3 regions of the Massilia sp. CFBP9012 genome follow, and region 2 is predicted to be linked to each of the others. Evidence: riboswitches for the same ligand, from Rfam matches in the RefSeq annotation. Region 2 holds a riboswitch; each other region holds the start of a gene.
What was found. Region 2 has a riboswitch for cobalamin ahead of SOM61_RS13090 (cobaltochelatase subunit CobN). Riboswitches for the same ligand answer to the same signal wherever they lie in the genome.
Positions count from the first base shown of each region.

Region 1: another riboswitch for cobalamin. It lies ahead of SOM61_RS15790 (TonB-dependent receptor); the one in region 2 lies ahead of SOM61_RS13090 (cobaltochelatase subunit CobN).
Region 3: another riboswitch for cobalamin. It lies ahead of SOM61_RS26170 (TonB-dependent receptor domain-containing protein); the one in region 2 lies ahead of SOM61_RS13090 (cobaltochelatase subunit CobN).

Region 1 covers NZ_JAXCWM010000008.1:332,901-340,155, reverse strand. Annotated here, with positions in the region: gene SOM61_RS15815 (histone deacetylase family protein) at 1-213, shown strand, start outside; gene SOM61_RS15810 (hypothetical protein) at 421-1,305, shown strand; gene SOM61_RS15805 (hypothetical protein) at 1,315-2,508, shown strand; gene ylqF (ribosome biogenesis GTPase YlqF) at 2,793-3,740, shown strand; gene SOM61_RS15795 (DODA-type extradiol aromatic ring-opening family dioxygenase) at 3,831-4,646, opposite strand; cobalamin riboswitch at 4,734-4,973, shown strand; gene SOM61_RS15790 (TonB-dependent receptor) at 5,043-6,995, shown strand; gene SOM61_RS15785 (cobalamin-binding protein) at 7,000-7,255, shown strand, end outside.
Region 2 covers NZ_JAXCWM010000007.1:92,914-100,168, forward strand. Annotated here, with positions in the region: gene SOM61_RS13075 (TonB-dependent receptor) at 1-984, opposite strand, end outside; gene SOM61_RS13080 (DUF2149 domain-containing protein) at 984-1,301, opposite strand; gene SOM61_RS13085 (MotA/TolQ/ExbB proton channel family protein) at 1,298-1,741, opposite strand; gene SOM61_RS13090 (cobaltochelatase subunit CobN) at 1,738-6,087, opposite strand; cobalamin riboswitch at 6,271-6,490, opposite strand; gene SOM61_RS13095 (MFS transporter) at 6,650-7,255, shown strand, end outside.
Region 3 covers NZ_JAXCWM010000027.1:94-7,348, reverse strand. Annotated here, with positions in the region: gene SOM61_RS26190 (cobyrinic acid a,c-diamide synthase CobB) at 1-78, opposite strand, end outside; gene cobO (cob(I)yrinic acid a,c-diamide adenosyltransferase) at 72-698, opposite strand; gene SOM61_RS26180 (ABC transporter ATP-binding protein) at 695-1,474, opposite strand; gene SOM61_RS26175 (FecCD family ABC transporter permease) at 1,471-2,493, opposite strand; gene SOM61_RS26170 (TonB-dependent receptor domain-containing protein) at 2,555-4,408, opposite strand; cobalamin riboswitch at 4,474-4,705, opposite strand; gene SOM61_RS26165 (histidine phosphatase family protein) at 4,713-5,255, opposite strand; gene SOM61_RS26160 (adenosylcobinamide-GDP ribazoletransferase) at 5,255-6,037, opposite strand; gene cobT (nicotinate-nucleotide--dimethylbenzimidazole phosphoribosyltransferase) at 6,034-7,065, opposite strand.

The sequences.
Region 1 (7,255 bases), on a different contig from region 2:
ATCTCGGCCGGCTTCGACGGCCACCGCGACGACGACATGGGCGGCATGGGCCTGGTGGAGGCCGACTATGCGTGGATCACGCGCCAGATCATGGCGGTGGCCAGGGAACACGCTGGCGGGCGCGTCGTGAGCTGCCTGGAAGGCGGCTACGACCTGTCGGCGCTGGGGCGCAGCGTGGTGGCGCATTTGAAGGTGATGGCGGATCTGGAGTAGGGTGGTTGACGGGCGTGGCTTGCGTGATGACTTGGGTTACCGCCTCCGCGGGAACGACGTTTTTTCGCAAAGCCTGAACGCCGCTGACGCGACTTCGAATAGGTACTTCAGCACGTCATTCCCGCGGAGGCGGGAACCCAAGTGACTCTCCTGACCACTAACGCATACCGGCAGCTACTCAGCCGCTTTCGCGTAGAGGAGAGAACCGTGAACAAGAAACACACCCTGTGTGCGCTCTGCCTGTTGTCGGCTGCGGGATTGGCCGAGGCCGCCAACTACACGCTCTGGCTCAATGGCCGCGACCCCGGCCGCAACAGCGGCGGCACGCCCGGCAACTACGCCGACTTCCGCTACTGGGGGCCGGACACCACGCCTGCCGGCGTCAACAAGAAGGCCGTCAACTGGGACGGCTACAGCAGCATCGCTTCGCAGAGCGGGCGCGTGCGCGACGCGCTCGACTGCTTCTGCACCGGCCAGAACTGGTGCTATATCGCGGCCTACAGCGCGGGCGAGCCGCTGCTGGGGTACACCCTGGCCAATTTCGGAGGCACCACGCGCGCGCTCAAGAACGCCACACCGAACGCGGACGGCGTCTGCGGCGATGCGGGCGGCGTGCAGGGCGGCTGGAACATCAAGTGGGTGAGAGTGGCGTCGGGCGCCGCGGGCGGCTCCGAACTGGCCAATGCCGGCGCCTGGACCACTTCCGAGCCGCTGGTGCAAGACCTGCGCACCGGCACCGTGCGCGCCATGTACAACCACAACGATACCCGCAATATCTGGTTCTACCGCTATGCCGGCGCGCGCGGCACCGTGTACTCCTTCCTGCTGCCGGGCCAGGACGACGAGGTCGTGGCCTACCACAGCAGCGGCGGCGCGGCCGGCAACTCCGGCCGCTCGCTCTGCAATCCGGGCGACTGGTTCTGCGACGACCTGCGCTACGGCACCGAACCGAACCAGGGCGGCAGCGTCAAGTGGAGCTGGCACTCGGTCGCCTTCCGCGACGACCGCGAAGACTTCGATCACTACGGCGACGGCAACTGGGAGGGCATCATCGGGGTCGTGCGCCAGGCGATGACCGACACCGCCAACTAGGGGCACAGTATGGGGTGGCGTTGGCGTAGGCGCTGGCCGGCGGCGGCAGGCGTGGCGGCCTGCATCGGCCTGGGGCTGATCACACTGATGCGCGAGGGCGAGGCGGTGCCCGAGGCGCCCCAGGCGCCACCAGCGGCGCCCATTGCGGCGGCGCGGACCGTCACGGCCCCGCCCGAAAACCGTGCCGCGCGCCGGCGCCAGCTGGTCGAACAGGTCCGCCTGACCGACCACACCTATTGCAGCTACCTGGCGCATTCACGCTATCCGCACGAATCGCGGCCGGCCGGCCACCATCCCGACCAGCTGTATCCGAACCAGCCGCTGCTCGAGACCAATCCGATGCGGGCGGAGGGCGGTGACAGCCACCCCGAGGTCCAGCTGCAGACCGCGCAGTCGCGGGTCTACCTGGCGGCGGGCGAGCAGGCCGATTTTTCGCTGCGCGCGCTGGATGGGGGCGGTCAGCCGCAGCCGCTGGTCGTCACGCGCGCGCTGGCCCAAGGGATGACGTATGGGCAGAGTCGTCCGGCGCCCCAGGTTGCCGTGCCGTTTGCGGACGAAGGCGCGGCCTGGCGCGGGACACTGGCGCCGGCGCAGACGGCGTTGGCCGGATTCCACGGCACCATCCGGCTCGAGGTCCGCTACCAGGCCGGCGGCCGCGAAGGTGTCGTGCTGTTCGACGTCATCTACTCGCCGCAGTCGCCGGCCAGCTGGAGCGGCAGGCCGCGCGAGGCGGTCGATGGTGGCGCGCTGCAGTTCGCGCTGCCGCTGGACGTGCGCCTGCCCGGACGCTATGTGGTCACGGGGCGCGTCGACGATGCGGCCGGCCGGCCGTTCGCGCTGGCCACCTTCAACGAGGTGCTGGGGCAGGGCGCGCAGCAGGTGCGGCTCCAGGTGCACGGCAAGCTGCTGCACGACGGCGCGCCGCGCCTGCCGCTGCTGCTGCGCGACGTCGAAGGTTATCTGCTGCGCGAGAATCTCGACCCCGACCGCCTGCTGTTGCCGCGCCTGGAGGGAAAGGTGTTTGCCAGCCGCACCCGTTCGCTGGACGGCGTGCCGGATACCGAGTGGCAGAGCGAGGAGCGCAGCCGCTACCTGGCCGAGTATGCGAAGGACCGCGCCGCGGCCCGTACGCGGCTGGCGCGCTTCGATCCGCAGGCGGCGATGCCGCCGGCAGACTGCGGGATAGGCAGGATGGATCAGTAAGGGAGCAGGGGCAACTGCTCGACCATCGCCGACACCAAGATGGCGCAGCACAGCATCAGCACGCCATACCAGCGTGCCAGCGACCGTTTCAGTTTTTCCCGTACGCGCATTCCCATCTCCGTCTAGTGCAGGCAAGAGGGCAGTGTGCGCGCGGAATATGTCATCAGTGTTGCAATAGCTCAACGATGTGCGCGATGGAAAGAGGCCTTGTGGCTGCGCCGCTACGTTTGTGTCGACGCTCAGCGTAAAATAGCGCCTTGGACGAAAGATTAAGAGAGTTGAGCATGTCGATACAATGGTTCCCTGGCCACATGAACGCGGCCAAGAAGGAAGCAGCCGAGCAGATGGAAAACATCGATCTGGTGATCGAGGTCCTCGATGCGCGCCTGCCCGAGGCGAGCTGCAACCCGCTGGTAGACCAGCTGCGCAAGTTCCGCCAGCGCCCCTGCCTGAAGGTCCTGAACAAGATCGACCTGGCCGACCCGAACGCGACCGCCGCCTGGAAAGCCTATTACGATGCCCAGGATGGCGTGACCGCCTATCCGATGACGACCAAGAAGCCGGCCGACGTCGCCCGCATCCCGGAGCTGGCCCTGTCGCTGGCCCCGCACCGCGGCGTGCCGACCAAGCCGTTGCGGATCATGATCATGGGTATTCCGAACGTCGGAAAGTCGACCCTGATGAACGCGCTGCTGAAAAAGCGCGTGGCCAAGGTGGGCGACGAGCCGGCCGTGACCAAGACCCAGCAGCGCCTATACCTGAACAAGAACGTGGTGCTGGTCGACACCCCCGGCATGCTGTGGCCGAAGATCGCCATGGCCAGCGACGGCCTGATGCTGGCCGCCAGCCACGCGATCGGCACCAATGCGCTGGTCGAGGAAGAAGTGGCCGAATATCTGGGCGAACTGCTGCTGCAGCGCTACCCGCAGCTGCTGACTGCACGCTACGGCTTCAAGACCGAAGGCATGGACGGCGTGGCGGTGGTCGAGGGTGTGGCGCAGCGCCGTGGCTTCCGCGTGCGCGGCGGCGACTACGACTACGAGAAGGCGGCGCACACCCTGTTGCAGGACTATCGCCAGGGCGCGCTGGGCCGCATCAGCCTGGAAACGCCCGAATCGCGTGCTGCCAGCCTGGCCCAGCACGAGGCCGAGGTGGCCGAGAAGGCCCGCATCGCGGCCGAGAAGGCCGCCGCCAAGGCCGAGGAAGCGGCGCGCGGCAAGCGCGGGACGTAAGGCTCGCTACCAGTGTGCGTTCCCTGAGTGAGCTTTAGCACGTTGTACCCGCGAAGGCGGGTACAACGTGCTGGCGGCGCAGCAGATTGCTTAAACCTGCGGCGGCTCTCCGAACCTGAAACTCGACACCGCCAGATTCCCCATGAACGCGTCTTCATGATAGACGCAGGCCGCCGCCTCTTGCTCGGCCGCCCCCAATGCCACCATCAGCGGTATCAGGTGTTCCTCGCGCGGATGCGCTGCCCGTGCCTGTGGCGCAGTGTCCCAGCGCAGCAAGGCTTGTTCGCGCTGCGACGGCTCGAGTTCGAGCAGCGCGTGCTGCAGCCAGCCATCGAAGGCCTTTGACGCCTCGCGGCCATTCGGCCCGAATTGGCGCAGGTTGTGATACGACAGCCCGCTGCCGATGATCAGGATTCCCTCATCGCGCAGCGGCGCCAGTGCGCGGCCCGCCGCCAGGTGGGTGGCCGGATCCAGGTCGCGCCGGATCGACAGCTGCACCACCGGCATGCGCGCTTCCGGATAGACCGGGTACAGCATCGAGAACGTGCCATGGTCGAAGCCGCGTTCGGCGTCCAGCGTAGCCGGGTGACCCGCGGCCTCGAGCAGGTCGGCCACGCGCCGCGCCAGCGCCGGCTCGCCCGGCGCCGGGTACTTCACCTTATAGGTGTGCGGCGGGAAGCCGCCGTAGTCGTAGATCATGCCCGGCGCCGTGCCCGACGACACCATGAACTGCGGCGTCTCCCAGTGGGCGGTCACGACCAGCACCGCGCGCACCGTCTCTCCAGCCTCGACGCGCAGCGCTGCCAGCGAGTCGGCCAGCTGGTCGTAAGCAGTGCCGTACTGCTCGCGCATCCACGGCCAGGGGCCGCCGCCGTGCGAGACGAAGTAGGTGGGTAGACGTGCCATGGCAGCTCCTTATGAAGCATGAAAACAACGATGGTAGCCGATCCCGCGGCAAGCTGCCGGCGGCCGGGCAGGCCGCACCTTGTCAAGGTATAATCGCCCCGTTTTGGTGCTCTCGCGCACATCCAGGTGCGCGAAGTTAAACGGGAAACACGACATGGCCGCGCCACGCGCCGCCATGGAAGTGTGCTGCCCCCGCAACGGTCAACAAGCGCCACGCCTGCATGTGCAGCGTGGCAGGCGGTCTCGATAACCACTGTGCATGCCGCACAGGAAGGTGAGGTCGTCATGCTTGCCAGCCCGGATACCGGCCAAGGCAGGTGGAAGCGCCAGGCGCTTTTAGTTGACTCTGGCCTGCGGGGACGCGGGCCGGTGCCTTTTATCGAGAACACATTCATCATGATTTTTGCAGCCGCACCGCGCCGCGCGCCACTCGCACTGGCTTGCGCCTTCGTCCTGTCCGTCCCTTATGCCACGGCCCAGGACACTGTCCCTTCGGTCCTCATCACCGGCCCGCGCTTCCCGGCCCAGGCCACGCCGATCGGCGCCACCGTCATCACCGCCGAGCAGATCCGCAGCGCCGGCGCCACTGACGTCAATGCGGCGATCCGCAAGATCGGCGGCGTATTCGGCCGTCAGAGCCTGGACGGCTCGTCCGACTTCGGCCTCGACCTGCGCGGCTTCGGCACCAATAGCGCCCAGAACACGGTGGTGCTGGTCGACGGCGTGCGCCTGAACGAGAACGAGCTGGCGCACACCGTGCTGTCGACTATTCCCCTGGACACGGTCGAGCGCATCGAGATCACGCGTGGCGGCAGCAGCGTGCTGTACGGCGATGGCGCCACCGGCGGCGTGATCAATATCGTCACCCGCCGCGGCGGCAGCGCCGGTACGCACAGTTCGCTGTTCGCCGAAGCCGGCCGCTTCGACCACCGAGACCTGCGCGCCTCGATCACCCACGGCGCCGGTCCATGGTCGTTCGATGCCGCCGTGGCCGATCGCAGCACCGATAACTACCGCGACAACAACAAGTACGAGCAGACCAGCTTCAGTGGCGGCGTGCAGTATGCGTACGCGCCGAACGGCCGCGCCGGCCTGCGTTTCGAAAGTTCGCGTTCCGACTCGCGCCTGCCAGGTTCGCTGAGCGAAGCGCAGTTCCTGACCATTCCGACCCAGACCGATACGCCAAAGGATTTCGGCTCGCTCGACACCGATCGCGTGACCGCCTTCGTCGAGCACCGTGTCGGCGCCTTCGACCTGGCGGCCGAGCTGTCGCACCGCGAGCGCGACGTCGCGTCGACCTATTTCTCCGAGTGGGGCACGACCGCATCGACCTACGAGGCCGAGCAAACCCAGTTCTCGCCACGCCTGCGCCACACGGTCGATTTCGGTGACAAGCGCAACGAGTTCGTCACCGGCATCGACCTGATCCGCTGGGACCGCAAGGTCACGTCCAGCTATTCGGCGGGCGACGCGCGCCAGGACTCGAAAGCCTTCTACCTGCGCGACGAGTTGCGTTGGAACGCCCCGCACAACGCCCGCCTGGCGGTCGGCGGCCGCCATGAACGCTTCGAGAAGGACTACAGCGACCCGCTGGCTTTCCCGGCTGTCCTGGGCGAGCATCGCAAGCAGTCGCTCAACGCCTGGACCGTGGAAGGCAGCATCGACGTGATGCCGCAGGTAGCCGTGTTCGCCAAGGCCGGCCGCAGCTATCGCATCGCCAACATCGACGAGAACTCCTACCGTTCGACCCTGGACGTGCTGGAGCCGCAAACCTCGCGCGACCTGGAATTGGGCGTGGCCGCCGGCACCGAGGCGCGTAAAGCGACTGCGCGCGTATTCCGCCACCGCCTGACCAACGAGATCTACTACGACCCGACCATCGGCTTTGGCGCCAACACCAACCTCGACCCGACCCGCCGCCAGGGCGTGGAGCTGGAAGGGCAGGCCGTGTTCGCCGACGCCTGGCGCCTGACCGGTTCATGGCAATACGTGCAGGCCGAGTTCCGCGACGGCCCCAACGCCGGCCGCGAGATGGTGCTGGTGCCGAAGCACGTCGTCACCGCGCGCCTGGCCTGGACGCCGGGCGACGGCCAGACCGCCGACATCGGCGCCCAGTGGGTCGACAGCCAGCGCTACGGCAACGACTTCACCAACGGTTGCAGCACCCGCATTCCATCGTTCACCACGATCGACGCCCGCTATGCGCGCCGTTTCGGCCCGTGGGAGGTGGCGGTGTCGGGCCTGAACCTGGCCGATCGCCAGTACTACAGCCAGGCCTTCAGCTGCCGTGACGGCATCTATCCAAGCGATGGCCGCCAACTGAAACTGTCGCTGCGCTTCGATTTCTAAGGCCATGAAGCGTCTGATCGGGTTGGTGCTGGCGGTACTGCCGGCCTTCGCCGGCGCCGGCGTCACGGTGGTCGACGACGTCGGCCGCACGGTGACGCTGGCGCAGCCGGCCCGGCGCGTGGTGTCGCTGGCGCCGCACGTCACCGAGCTGCTGTACGCGGCCGGCGGCGGGGCGCGCGTGGTCGGCGCCGTCAACTATAGCGACTACCCGGAGGCAGCCAAGAAGCTGCCCCAGGTGGGCAGCTATAACAAGCTCGACT
Region 2 (7,255 bases):
CACCACGTCGCGCACCGGATCGTAGGCATACGATTCGATATTGCGCCAGTCGCGGCGCGACTTGAAGTAAGCCAGTTCGTTGCTGATGTCGAGGTTCGGCGTCACTTGCCAGTTCAGGCGTGCGACGGCCTTGTCGTCGACGAAACGCAGCACGGCGTCGCCGGCATTGTAGTTCTCGTCGCGCAGCCGTTCGGCCAAGCCGCCGTTCACCAGAGGCGTGCCGAAGTAGCGGATCGGCTCTTGTTCGGCATGATCGAGCTGGGCGTACAGGGTTACGCCTGGCGCCAGGGTGGTCGTCATGCTGGTCAGGATCTTGCCGTGGCGGGATTCGCCCCGGTCGATGAAGCCGTCGCTGCGGCCGGCGTAGGCGTCGACGCGGAAGGCGCCCTGCTCGCCCAGCGCACCGGTGGCGCCGATACCGGCGCGCAGCGATTCCCCTCCGCCGATGCCGCCCAGGATCTCGAGCGAGGATTCGCGGCGCGGCGCCTTGCGCACGGCATTGACGATGGCGCCGGTGGTGCCGCTGCCGTGGACCACCGAACCGGGGCCGCGCAGCACTTCGATCGTCTCGTAGCCCCAGGGATCGGCCGGATAGGTCGCGGTGGTGGAACCGACCAGCAGGCGCTGGCCGTTCTCCAGCATCGCGATCGAGTTGTTGCCGTTGAAGCCGCGCGCCGAATAGCTGATGCCGCTGCCGGGCGAGCTGCTGTCGGTCAGGCCGGTAGTGCGGGTCACCGCATCCTTGACCAGCAGGTCGCCACGCGCGGCGATGGTGGCCGCGCTCAGGCTCTCGGCGCTGGCCGGCAGGTCGAGCGTGCTGATGTCCAGACGGCTGCCGGTGGTGTTCTGGCGGTCGAGCGCCAGGCCTTCGTCACCAGCCGCACCGCGAATCGTCACGGTCGGAAGGTCTTGTGCGAAGGCGCTGGTGGCGCACAGCAGGGCGATGGCCGCGGCAAGCGGGCGGGCTTGGAAAATGGCGTTCATTATTTGTTCTTGGTTTGTGCAGGTTCGATCAGCATCAGCTGGCCGGTCTTGGGATCGCGGAATACCTCGCCGACGCGGTCATAGCCGCTGCCGTCCTGGGTCACGCCGCTGGCGGGCCGCTCGATCTGGCGGCCCTTCTCCACTGGCTGCGGGGTTTTCAGGCTCCCTTGCGTGCCGGCGATGGCGGCGATCAGGCCGCAGGCAAACACCAGCATCACGTCGACCAGGTTGACGAGGCTGGCGCGTGGGTCTTCGTCGCTCTGGTCGAAGCGCGCGTCGAGGTGGCGGTAGAGACGCAGTCTGCCGCGCCCACTCATGGCTGCGGCTCCATCGCGTCCAGCGTCTCTTCGTACCAGCGGCGGCGCAGCTTGCCGATCACCAGGCCGCCGATGCCTGCCACCAGGCCCAGCACGGTGGCGTCGAAGGCGACGGTGACGGCGCTGGCCAGCTTGGCCGGATCGCCTTCGCCCAGCGCCGCCAGGCCCGGTCCGAGCGGGATGATGGTGGCCATCAGGCCCAGCATCGGGGGGATGCGCGCCAGCAGGTCGGCGCGCTCCAGGCGGTGGCGCGCAATGCGCTGCACCGCCTCGACATCGCCACTGTCACGCAACCTGGCCAGGCCGTGGAAGCGTTCACCGACGGCGATGCCGGATTCGACCAGCGCGATCGCGCAGCCGGCCAGCAGCGCCACCAGGGACGGTGCGAGCAGCCAGCTGACGGCGTCGTGCAGCCAGGCGTAGGAAAGGGTTTCGATCATGGATGACTCCTGAGAGGTTGAGGAATGTGCCGGCCACGCCACAGGCCGAGCGAGAACAGGGCGAGGCAGGCGGCCAGGATGGCCAGCACCTGCACGATGCGTAAAGCAGGAGGCTGCGCGGGTTCTGGTTGCTGCTTCAGTTCGTAGACGCGCATTGGTTCAGGCAACAGCGCGGGCGCCGGCGGCGCCGGTTCGGTCGCTTCACCAGCGTCAGGCGCTGCAGCTTGCTGCGCCGCGGCGGCGACGGCAGGGATGGACGTGGCCACTGCCGGCAGCAGCTCGCCACGCGCCTTGGCAAGCGTCACGCCGAGCTTTTGCGCATCCGCTCCATCCAGTTGCGGCGCCAGCCAGCCCCACATCGGGTGATCGGGCGCCGTATGTCCGCTACCCGGCAAGCCATTGGCCGCCACCAGGCGCGCCAGTTCGCCGCCCATGCGGCGGATGGTCTCGGGATCGGTCTTCCAGAATCCTTTTTCGGCCGCCACCATGAACACCGCCAGCATGTGCGCCTTCACGTGCGCGTTGTGGCGCTGGCCCAGGAATTCGGGCAGGCCGAGCTTGTGCCGGTCGTCAAAGTAGACGGCTTTCACTTCGTCCCAGGCCCAGTTCTTGACCAGGTCGGGTCGCGTCACCTGCCAGCCCCACAGGTTCTCGATGAATTCCTGGCCCATGGTGCGCGCGCCGGAATAGCCGTTGTCCATCAGCGGGCGCAGCCAGGCCGGGTTCAGGAAGCGTCCACGCAGCTCGCCCAGCAGGGCGCTGGCGAGCGGCTCGACATCGGCCTGGCCCGGTTGCGCATGCTGCAGGATCAGCGCGTCCGGCACGCGGCCAGTGCGCGTCTCGACCGCCAGCGACAGGCCGCCCAGGTAGTCGAAGGCATCGTTGTTGTCGAGCAGGCCGTACAGATTGCTGGCGCGGCCGTGATAGGTGCGGTGGATGCCGTCCAGCGCCACGTCGAAGGCGCGGTGACTGGAGCCGCCTTCGGCATCCAGGCCATAGGCATGGCCCATGCGGTTGCGGTAGGCGCGGCCGATTTCCTCGCGCTCGCGCCAGGCGCCGGAGCGCTCGGCCAGGCGGTTCACGCCGGTGCCGTAGGCGCCCGGGGCATCGCCGAACACGCGCAGCGCGGCCGCCTGCCCGGCTTCGCCTGGCGCCATGCCGCCCGCCGCCAGCGCGCGCTGGCGGGTCAGCCATTCGCGCGCCACGCGATTGCTCGTGGCCGGCTCGCTGCCCCACGCTGCTCCTTCGATCGGCGCCAGCGCCGCCTGCAGACCCTCGCGCAGCGATGGATCCTGCTCGACCAGCGTCTGCGCCGACGCCGCCAGCGCCAGCCGGCCGGCGCGGTCGATCAGGCGGATCAGGTTCGGGTACAGGTCGCGAAACAGGCCGGAAGTGGTGACCACCGCATCGCGCCGGACGGCGCCCGGTGTGAGCTTCACATCGGTGACGATGCCGCGTGCATTCCACACCGGCTCGGCACCCATCATCGCCAGTGCGAAGCCGACCATCACGCCTTCGTCGCGTACTGCGTCGGACGCCCACAGGATGATGCCTTCGCTGCCCTCGCCTACTTTGTCTCTTTCTGCGGCTTTCCCCGCCATCTGCCGGCCCAGGCCGTAGCCGAGCTGGGTCGGCAGGATGTCGCCGTCGACCGCGTGGAAGTTGCGGCCGGTCGGCAGCGCCTCGGGCGAGCGCAGCGGATCGTTGCCCTTGCCCGGCTCGATGTAGCGCCCATCCAGGCCGGCCAGCAACGCCGCCATCTCGCGCCGCGGCGAATCGCGCAGCTTATGCGCGACGTCGGGATCGTCGATGCCGCTCTTCTTCATCGAATCGAGCATCAGGTCGAGCGATTTCTCGTCCCAGGGGCGACCGAACACGTGCAGGCCGTACGGCATGAATCGTTCCTGCAGCTTGGTCAGATAGTGGCCGATCTCGTGCGCCAGCAGGTCGTCGTCGGCCGCGTCGAAGCCGATGCCGCGCACCTCCAGCACGTCGGACATCGACGCCTCCAGCTCGGCGCGCAGGTTCAGGGCCACGACGCGCTCGCGCATCAGTTGCGCGGCCTGGGTCTTGAGCGATTCGGACGACGCGGCCTCGAAGCTTTCGACGATCTGGCGCAGCGACAGCAGCTCGTCGTACAGCGGCGTGGTGGCCAGCGGCGGCGTCAGGTGGTCGACGATGATGGCCAGGCCGCGGCGCTTGGCCTGCGTGCCTTCGCCGACGCCGTCGACGATATACGGGTAGATGCCCGGCAGGTCGCTCGCGATCAGGCTCGGATAGTCGTCGCTCGACAGGCCGACGGCCTTGCCCGGCATGAATTCGTAGGTCGAGTGGCGGCCCACGTGCACCACGGCGTCGGCCTTGAAGCGGTCGCGGATCCAGTGATAGAAGCCCAGGAACTGGTGCGGCGGCGTGATGCTGGTGTTTGCGTGCAGCAGTTCTTCGTCCACTTCCCAGCCGCGCGGCGGCTGCGGGCCGATGAAGACGTTGCCGAACACCAGGCCCGGCACCAGCATCTTGCCGCCATCGACCATCACCTTGCCCGGCGCCGGGCCCCAGCCGCGCATGCCTTCGATGCCGTAGCCGATCAGGCGTCGATAAAGGGGAGCAAGCGACTGGCATGGACGTGGCTTGACGTCGTCCAGGCAGGCAAAATACCCTTCTTCCAGCGCGTGCAGGTCGCGCGTGGCCTGGACGCGCTGCGGATGGTCGACGCCCTCTACCAGGTGCAGCAGCTCCTCGATCACGGTCTCGGCCTGCTTGCGACCCAGCGCGCGCTCGCCGGCCTTTTCGGCCGCCAGCACGTCGGCATGCAGGCGCCCCAGCAGGCCGTCCTGCATCTCGCCCCGTACCCGCGGCGACAGGGTCGCGAACCAGCGCGCGTAATCCTGGGCCGTGACGCCATTGACGGTGCCGGCCATCTCGCGCAGGGCGGCGCGGTCTTCCGGCAGGTTGACGCCGCGCGCCATGATCATGTCGAGCAGCGCCTCGGGCGAGGCCGGCAGCTCGCCGACCGTGTAGCCGGCCGCCTTGAGGGCATGCAGCATCTCGAACAGCGTGTCCGGCACATTGAGGTTGTCGGCGCCGATGTTCTGGCGGCCCGGCGGATGGTTGTAGTAGACCATCGCGACCTTCTTGTCGGCATTCGGTTTGGCGCGCAGCGCCAGCCAGCGCGCCACGCGCCCCGACAGGCGGTCGACTTCGGCCGGCAGCAGCACCGGCGGGCGGTTCTCGATGCCGGTCTGGCGGTCGCGCTGAGGCTGGCCCAGGGCCGCCACCACCATCGGCTGGCTGATGCCCTGCAGCTCGGGCAGGGCCACGCGGTACTGGACCGAATCGGGCGGCAGGCCGTCGGGCGACAACTGCCACTGCATCGCGGTGCGGTCCGACAGACGAATCGCCTTGAACACCGGGATGTCCAGGCGCTTGAAGGCTTCGTCCACCGCCACACGGCCCTCGGCGGCCCCAACCACGAAGTCCTGCAGCACCACCAGCGCCGCAGGCTTGGCCGGCGCGACCAGCTGCGGCAGGCGCTCGAGCGCTTCGCGCGAGGCGCCGCCCCAGCGCGTGAGCAGCTGCACGCAGGGCTGGCCCAGTTGCTCGATGCGGCGGCACAGCGCCGCGGGCACCACGCCATCCATATTCGCCAGGTCGAGCACGACCACGGTCGGCCGGTCCTGCAGGCCGAGCTTCGAAGCATTGCCCCAGGCGGCGGCGTCCTGCAGCTCGCGCTGTCCCGCGCGCAGGCGCAGGGTGGGCTCGGGCTGCGGAGCGGCCAGGGGCGTGCCTGGCGCGAGCAGGTGCCGCATCAGCTCCGTGGTGTTGTCGACGCCGCCCGCCTGCCACACGCGGCGCGCGGCCAGCCAGTGGCGGGCGGCCGGATCGGCGTCGGCCGCCTGCAACGCGGCCGGCGGCGGCGCCTCGCCCGCCAGCTGGCGCAACAGCTCGGGCGAAAAGCCGGCCAGGCTGCCGTGGCGCGAGCGCGTCATGAGGTTCAGGGTCGCCTCGCCGTTCAGCGCCAGCACCGCGGTGGCTGGCCTGGCGTGGCGCGCCAGCCCATCCTTCATGCGGCGCGCCGGGTCGCCGAACAGCGACACCGCCAGGATGGTGTCGGCGCCGGCGATCCACTTTGCCACGTCGCGCTCACCCGCCGCCATCAGCTGGGCCGGGGTGCGCAGCAGGATGCGGTCTCGCGGATGGCTGGCCAGGTGGCGGTGGGCGGCCTCGATGGCGCCCGGCGCTGCGCGCTCGGTGACCACGGCGAACAGGGTCGCGGCGCTGCTGGAAGCGCAGGCGAGCAGGAACGCCAATGCGGCGCAGATGCGGACAAGGAAAAGCGTGTTCATGTGAACGTCGACCTTTTAGCTGCGCACCAAAGCGCGCATGACAACAGGCAGCCGCCATCCTTCCGCGATGAACAGGGACGCGTGCGCGCACGCCACGAGGGCGCACGACCGCATGGGCGATAGCACGAGCAGCAAAAGAAGGAACAGCGAACAACCAACAGGCACGCCCTCACCCCGGGACGTACGAATGCATCGTGGATGGCCGGTCTTCTGGCTCGCCGTCTTCCTTCCCCGGTCCTGCCTTCCCGTGCGCGGGGCACAGTGGCGTTCGACCGCGGTCGTCAGGCTTACAGCAGCGGGGGCTGCGCCGGACTGGCGCGCGATGGCTATCGCGCACGTCACCGGCTTCCCGTTTCACCTCCCTGCAGACGAGCAGGAAGGCACCATTCACTTGATTGGGCGCGATTCTACCGCCAACTTCGACCAGTTGTCACCGTATTATTTTTTCGGCCCGCGCCGGCGGCAAGCGCCGCATCTCCACCGAATCTCCATCCGGCTGACACCGGAATGCCATCGAATCCGGTCACAATCCGATGTTCCACGATCCTCGCCGACCCACGCCATGACCTCCGTTTCACCACCGCCGCCAGCCTCCCTGACCGCCCCGACCATCGCCCCGGGCTCGCCCTGGAAGCTGCGCTACGGCCTGATCTTCGCCGGCCAGTCGCTGTCGCTGCTCGGCTCCGCGCTGACCCAGTTCGTGCTGCTGTGGTGGATCACGGACACCACCGGCGACATCTCTGCATTGGCCACGGCCGGCATCGCGGCCCTGCTGCCGCAGGCGGTCTTAAGCCCGCTCGGCGGCACCCTGGCCGACCGCTACAGCCGGCGCCTGCTGATGATCTGCGCCGACCTGGTGAGCGCGCTGTGCATGGTGGTCCTGATCGCGCTATTCCTTTCCGACAGTGTCGCGCTGTGGCAGGTGTATACGATGCTGACGGTCCGCAGCGCGATGCAGGCCTTCCAGGCGCCGGCCGCGGCGGCCAGCGTGGCGATGCTGGTGCCGCCGGGCTTCCTGCCGCGCGCCGTGGGCCTGAGCCAGACGGTGCAGGCCTTGATGACGGTGGCCGCGGCGCCGCTCGGCGCGCTCGCGATCAGCATCCTGCCGATGGGGTGGGCACTGGGGATCGACGTCGGCACCGCCCTGCTGGGCATCGTGCCGCTGCTG
Region 3 (7,255 bases), on a different contig from region 2:
CAGCGCGGCCGTCACCGTCGTCTTGCCCTGGCCGGACGACATCGCCGCCACCAGGACGATACGGGCGCCCGTCACCATTCGGTCCCCGCCTGGGCCCCAATGCCCGACTTGAACGCGTGCTTGACCACATTCATCTCGGTGACGGTATCGGCCACTGCGATCAGTTCCGGTGGCGCGCCGCGGCCGGTGATCACCACGTGCTGCATCACCGGACGGTCGAGCAGGTCAGCGATCACGGTATGTACGTCGAGGTATTTGTATTTCAGGGCGATGTTCAGTTCATCCAGCACCACCATGCCAATCGAAGGATCGGACAGGAACTGCTTTGCCAGCGCCCAGGCTTGCCCGGCCTTGGCGATGTCGCGCTCGCGGTTCTGCGTTTCCCAGGTATAGCCTTCGCCCATCGCATGGAAGCTCACTTCGTCGGGAAAGCGGCGCAGGAAGGTTTCTTCGCCGGTCGACAGGGCGCCCTTGATGAACTGGACCACGCCCACCTTCATGCCATGGCCGAGCGCGCGCGCCACCATCCCGAACGCGCTCGAGCTCTTGCCCTTGCCGTTGCCGGTATTGACGATGACGATGCCGATTTCCTTGTCGGCAGAGGCGATTTTTGCGTCGATGACGGCCTTCTTGCGCTCCATGCGGGCGCGATGGCGGTCGTTCAGTGCGGCGGTCTGTTCTGGAGTCATGTCGGTCATGCGGAGCCCTCCTTGGGGATGAAGATGCGGCGGCCTTCGTGTTCGATCATGTCGATCGGATGGCCAAGGTAGTCGCCCAGCAGCGCAGGGCGCATGATCTGGTCGTTGGCGCCGGCGGTCCAGCGGCCGTCGCCCATCAGTAGTAGTGCATGGGTAGAAATGCGACTGGCCAGGTTCAGGTCGTGGCCGATCATGACCACAGTGCGGTTCTGCTCGCGGCACAGGCGGGCCAGCAGGCCCATCACGCTCACCTGGTGCGCTAGGTCGAGCGCATTGGCAGGCTCGTCGAGCAGCAGCAGCGGCGTCTGCTGCGCCAGCAGGGCGGCGATCGCCACGCGCTGGCGCTCGCCGCCGGACAGGGTGCGCACGTCGCGCGCGGCCAGGTCGTCCACTTCCATCGACGCCAGCGCCATCAGGGCGGCTTGATGGTCGTCGCTGCCCTCCCAGTAACGGTTGGCGTGGTAAGGGTGGCGCGCCGACAGCACGCTCTCCAGCACCGTATAGGCAAACGCGTCGTGGCGTGACTGGGCCAGGAAGGCGCGCTCGCGCGCCAGTTCGGTCAGCGGCCAGTCCGCCACGGGGCGACCGTTGACGTGCACCGATCCGCCGTTCGGCTGCTGCAGCCCGGCCAGGGTGCGCAGCAAGGTGCTCTTGCCGGCGCCGTTGCGGCCGATGATGCTCCAGCATTCGCCGGCGCGCGCGGTCCAGTCCAGGCTCCGCACCAGGGTGCGCTGGCCGATGGACAGCAGCAGGTCGTGGGTGGAGATTGAGTTCATTTGCGCAGGCGGTGCAACTGGTAGAGGAAGACCGGCGCGCCGATCATCGCCGTGATGGCGCCGACCGGCAACTGCTGCGGCGCGATGATCGTGCGCGCCAGCGTATCGCACAACACCAGGAAGGCGCCGCCGGCCAGCACGACGGCCGGGATCAAGACCCGGTGGTCGGGCCCGAAGGCGAAGCGGCAGGCATGCGGCACGATCAGGCCGACGAAGCCGATCGAGCCGGCGCTGGTGACCGCGCTCGCGGTGAGCAGGGCAGAGATAAAGAACAGGCCCTTGCGCAGCGCGCCGACGCGCACGCCCAGGGTCACTGCATTCTCTGCGTGCAGCGCGACCATATTCATGGCGCGCGCATTGCGCATGGCGAACAGCAGGCAACCGGCCAGCACCATCCAGGGCAGCAGGCGCAGCGGCGCGCCGGCCAGGTCGCCGATCAGCCAGAAGATCATGCTGCGCAGGCGCCCCTCGGGCGCGATCGACAGCATCAGGGTGACCACCGAGCCGCACAGGGCCGAGACGATCACGCCGGTCAGCAGCAGCATCGAGGCGCCGCCCTCGGCCGCCTGGCCGCTGCGCAGGTCGCGCCGGGCCAGCAGGTAGAGCAGCATGGCCACGCCGATGGCGCCGGCCAGCGCGGCGGCATCGACCATCAGCGTGGAGGCCATCAGGAGCAGCGCCAGCAGGGCGCCGACCGAGGCGCCGGACGAGACGCCCAGCACATAGGGGTCGGCCAGCGGATTGCGCAGCAGCGCCTGCATCATGAGGCCGGCCAGGGCCAGCGCGCCGCCGGTCGCGAACGCCACCAGCGCGCGGCTGGCGCGCAGCTCGAGCAGGGAGGCGGAGAGCGAATCGGACTGGCCGCTGGCGAGCTGGCGCAGGGCGTCGGGAATCTCGTCGAGCGGCACCCGGATCGATCCGGTCATGCCCGCGAACAGCAGGGTGGCAATGGAAAACGCCAGCATGGCGCCAACGATGAGTGTGGCGCGCTGGCGTAGCGGCGGGACGGATGCTTGCATGCTGGCCCTGTCGATTGATCGGATGCCCGCGGCCTGGTTGCTGCGGGCAGGGGGTTATAGCTTAACGGATGCCGTAGCGCAGGGCCGCAAACCAGGTGCGGCCGCTGGTGCCGTAGTTGCGCGCGATCTCGTACTGCTTGTCGGCGACGTTATCCAGGCGCATCAGCAGTGACCAGTCGTGCGTGAACTGCCAGGTCGTGTGCAGGTTCAGCAGCCCGTAGCCGCCGAGGCGGCGATTGTTGGCGGCGTCGTCGAAACGTTCGCCCGACACGGTCAGTTCAAGACCGGTCTTGAGCGTGCCCACCGTATAGTCGGCGCCGAAGTTGGCGTGCTTCTTCGCACGCCGCGCCAGTTGCTTGCCGGTGGTCTCGTCGCGCGGATCCTGCCAATCGAGGCTGGCGCGCAGGTCGACGCCCATCAGGCGGGTGCTGCCGGCCAGCGAGAAGCCTTCGAGCAGGCCTTCGTTGACGTTGTAGGCGCAGCTGCGGTTGACGCCATCCGGGCACGGGGTGCTCGACACGATCATGTCGGTCAGGCGGTTGTGGAAGTAGGTCGCGTCCAGCTGGTAGCCGTTGCCGTCGTAGCGCAGGCCCACTTCGCGGTTGCGGCCTTTTTCGGGCTTGTTGGTTTCCAGGCCGTAGCCGGGGAAGTACAGCTCGTTGAAGGTCGGGGCGCGGAAGCTGGTGCCGACGCTGGCGGTGGCGCGCAGGCCGTTGCCGAAGTCATAGCCATAGCCGGCGGCGCCGGTGTTCTTGCTGCCGTAGACCGAACGGTCGTGGCGCGCGCTGACGTCGACCAGGTGCTGGCCGCGCTTGGCCGAGTAGGCGGCCGCGTACGAGTTGGTGATGCGCGAGCGCCCCATCGACGGCACTTCTTCCTTGCGGTGCGTGTACAGCAGTTGCAGCGTGTCGCGGCCGATGGCGATGTCATTCTGCCAGCTGAACTCGTCCTGCTGGGTATCGATCTGGCTAACTCCGGATGGCGTCGCGTTGGTGATGTTGCCCGACTTGTCTTCCGAGCGCGCATACTGCAGCGTGCTGTGCCAGTTCGGCAGGACCTGGTTGCGCATGAAAACCGCGGCGGTATTCAGGTCGTTGTCGCTGTGGACGTCGTAGTTGGCGGTGCCGCTGTCGTACTGGCTGAACAGGCGGCTGACCAGGAACTGGGCGCCGATCTCGTGGCCCGGCGCGAGCGCCATCGTCACGCGGCCGTTGGCGTTGCGGCGGCGGTAGCCGTCTTCGTCCGGGTTGTAGCCCGAGGCGCCGGGGCGGGTGGACGAGAAGCCGTCCGAATCCTCGTAGCCGGCGCCGAAGGCGTAGCTGATGGCGTTCGGGCCGCCGCTGCTGCCGTAGATGCCAGCGTCGGCCTGGCGGGTGGCGTTGCTGCCCACGCCGACCGATCCTGTGACCACTGGGGCGCCTTCGCCCTTGCGGGTGAAGATCTGGATCACGCCGCCGATAGCGTCGGCGCCGTACAGGGTGCTGAGCGGACCGTAGACGATCTCGATGCGGTCGATGGCGCCCAGCGGGATGGCGTTCCAGCTGGCGGTGCCGGTGGTGGCCGAGCCGAAGCGCACGCCGTCGACCAGGACCACGGACTGGTTGGCGTTGGCGCCGCGGATGAAGACACTTGTGGTGGTGCCGGCCGCGCCGTTGCGCGAGATTTCGATGCCGCGCTGGCGGCGCAGGATGTCGGCCACCGAACCGGCGCCCGAGCGCGCGATTTCCGCGGCATCGATGACGGTGGTGTCGGCGATGACGTCCGCGGCACGCTGCGCGCTGCGGGTCGCGGTGACGACGACGGTGTCGGCGGTGGGGATGGCGTCAGGCGCTGGAGCGTCGGCGACGGCGGCGGACGAGATGACGGCGAGGGCGAGCGAGACCGCGGCGGCTTGCCGGGTTACTGGAAAGTTCATGAACTGTTTCTTATCAAAGGCAACCAGCCGACGTCCCCGTAGGCCAGATTGAACGGCATCGCGCGAAGCGACGCCACCTTTTGGCCGGTATCCGGGCTGACAAGTATGGCCGTCCGACCTTCCCATGCATGCGCACAGTGGTATGAGGGGACGGTTTGCAGCATGGCTCGTGGAGAGCATGCGGCACTTGCTTACCGTTGCGGGGGCAGCACACGTTGGCCCTTGATGGGGCTGCGTGTTTCCCGTTTAACTGCGACTGCGAACGCAGGCGCGAGCACCAAAACGCGCTCATTATAAGGTGTTGTCAGGTTTCCAGCATCATCACTTCGCCGTAGTCAATCCGGTGTGGCGCCTGGGCGGCGCGCAGCGCGGCATCGACCAGCGTGCCGCCGAGGTGCAGCGAGTGCATGAGGCGCATGGTGCCGGCATGGCAGATGATGATGGCCTGCGCATGTCCTTCGCGCCGGATGTCGGCATCGAAACCGGCCACGCGTGCGGCCACGTCCATCACGCTTTCGCCGCCGCCGGGACGGTAGTGCAGCAGGTCGGCGCTCCAGGCGTCGATCTCGTTGCGCGGGATGTCGTCCCAGCTGCGCATTTCCCAGGCGCCGAAGTCCATCTCGGCCAGGCGCGCGTCGAAGGCTGGCGCTGGCGAGAGCCGCTGCGCCAGGACCGCGCTGCGCGCGAGTGGACTGGCGTAGACCGGCATCGCGCCGGGCAGTCCCTGGTTCGCCAATGCTGCGTGCACCCGCTCGACGTCGGCTTCGTTCGCCGCCAGGTCGCTGCGGCCGTAGCAGTGCCCGGCCGGCACCTCGGGCCGCGGGTGGCGCACCAGGTAAATACGCATCAGGCCAGCGCGCCGTGGCCGAGCGTGGCGAGCACCGCGATATAGATGGCTACTTCGGCCAGCTGCTGCACGGCGCCGAGGCAATCGCCCGTATAGCCGCCCAGCCGGCGCGTGAACTTGCGCGCCAGCCAGCGCGTGGCCAGCATGGCTGCCAGCACCGAGGCGACGATTGCGGCCAGGTCGAGCAAGCCGAAGACCAACAGACCAAGCGCGGGTAGTAGCACGGTGAGCGTGGCAATGCCGAATTCCCGGTCGCTCATGCGCACCGCCAGCGGCTTGGCCTTGCCCTCGGCGCGGGCATATTCCATCTGCCAGATCAGGGACGTGGCGGCCAGTCGCGAGAGCGGATGGGCCAGCAGCAGGGCGCCGATGGCGCTGGCTGGCGGCAGGCTGGCAAGCGCGGCCAGCTTCGCGCCGAGCATGCACACGATGCCGATCGCGCCATAGGCGCCGACGCGCGAGTCCTTCATGATCTCGAGCGCGCGTTCCTTCGTCATGCCGCCGCCCAGGCCATCGCAGGTGTCGGCGAAGCCGTCTTCATGGAACGCGCCAGTAATATAGATCGTGGCGGCGGTGGACAGCACGGCGGCCACCGCCGCCGGCAACCACTGCGCCGCCACCAGATACACGGCCGCACCGATGACGCCTACCACCACGCCCACCAGCGGGAAGTAGCGCGATGCGTGGTTCAGCCAGGCCGGTTCGAAGCCCACCCAGCGCGGAATCGGCAGCCGCGTGAAGAACTGCAGCGCGATGAAGAACAGGCGCAGCTGGTGCGTCATGCCGAGCGTTCGCTCACTTGCGCCGAGGCGAAGGTGGCCATCTCGTTCAGGAAGTTGGCGGCGGCGTGCAGCAGGGGCACGGCGAGCGCGCTGCCGGTGCCTTCGCCCAGGCGCAGGTCGAGGTCGAGCAGCGGGCGGGCGCCGAGCTCCTCGAGCAGCAGGGCGTGGCCATGCTCGCCCGAGCAGTGCGAGAACACGCAGTAGTCGAGGATGTTCGGCTGCAGGCGCGCGGCGACCAGCAGCGCGCTGGTGACGATGAAGCCGTCGATCAGCAGCACCTTGCGCAGCTCGGCCGCTTTGAGCATGGCGCCGGCCATCATCGCGATCTCGAAGCCGCCGAAGGTGGCCAGCACCTCGAGCGGCTGCACGGCGTGGGCGTGGCGGGCCACGCTGGCCGCGACGACATCGGCCTTGTGGCGGATGCCGTCCGGCGTGAGACCAGTGCCGGCGCCGACGCAGCGCGCCAGTGGCTGTCCGGTCAGCGTGTGCATGAGGGCTGCGGCGGACGTCGTATTACCGATGCCCATCTCGCCGAAGCCGACCACGGTGCCGGGCAGGTCGCGCGCCAGGGCCATGCCATGTTCGAGCGCGGTCGCGCATTCCTGCGCCGTCATGGCGGGTTCGATCGCGAAGTTGCGGGTGCCATTGGCGACCTTGCGATGCACGAGGCCCGCGCGGTTACCGAAATCGTGGTTCACGCCGGCGTCGACCACGTGCAGCGCGCAGCCGTTCTGGCGCGCGAACACATTGATGGCGGCGCCGTTGCCCAGGAAGTTCTCGACCATCTGCCAGGTGACGTCTTGCGGGAAGGCGGAGATGCCTTCGGCCACGACGCCGTGGTCGGCGGCGAATACCAGGATCGCGGGCTGGTCGATGCTGACCTTGGTCGAGCGCTGGATCAGGCCCAGCTGGGCGGCAAGCGATTCCAGTCGTCCCAGGCTGCCGAGCGGCTTGGTCTTGTTATTGATGGCGTCCGCCAGGGACTGGGAGATGGCGGCGTCGGCGATAGGGACGATCGTAGGAATCATATAGGCGTATGTAAGAGAAGGTCGCTGAATGCGGCGGCTAAGATATCACAATCGTAAACCTTGCAAGCCGGCCTCCGGCTTGCTATAGTCTCGCTCCTCGACGCAGACGCCACCTCACGGTAGCGAAAACGAAGAGAAAAAAGAGGTTGACGAAAATCGCGAAACACCTGATAATCTCGCCTCTCTGCTG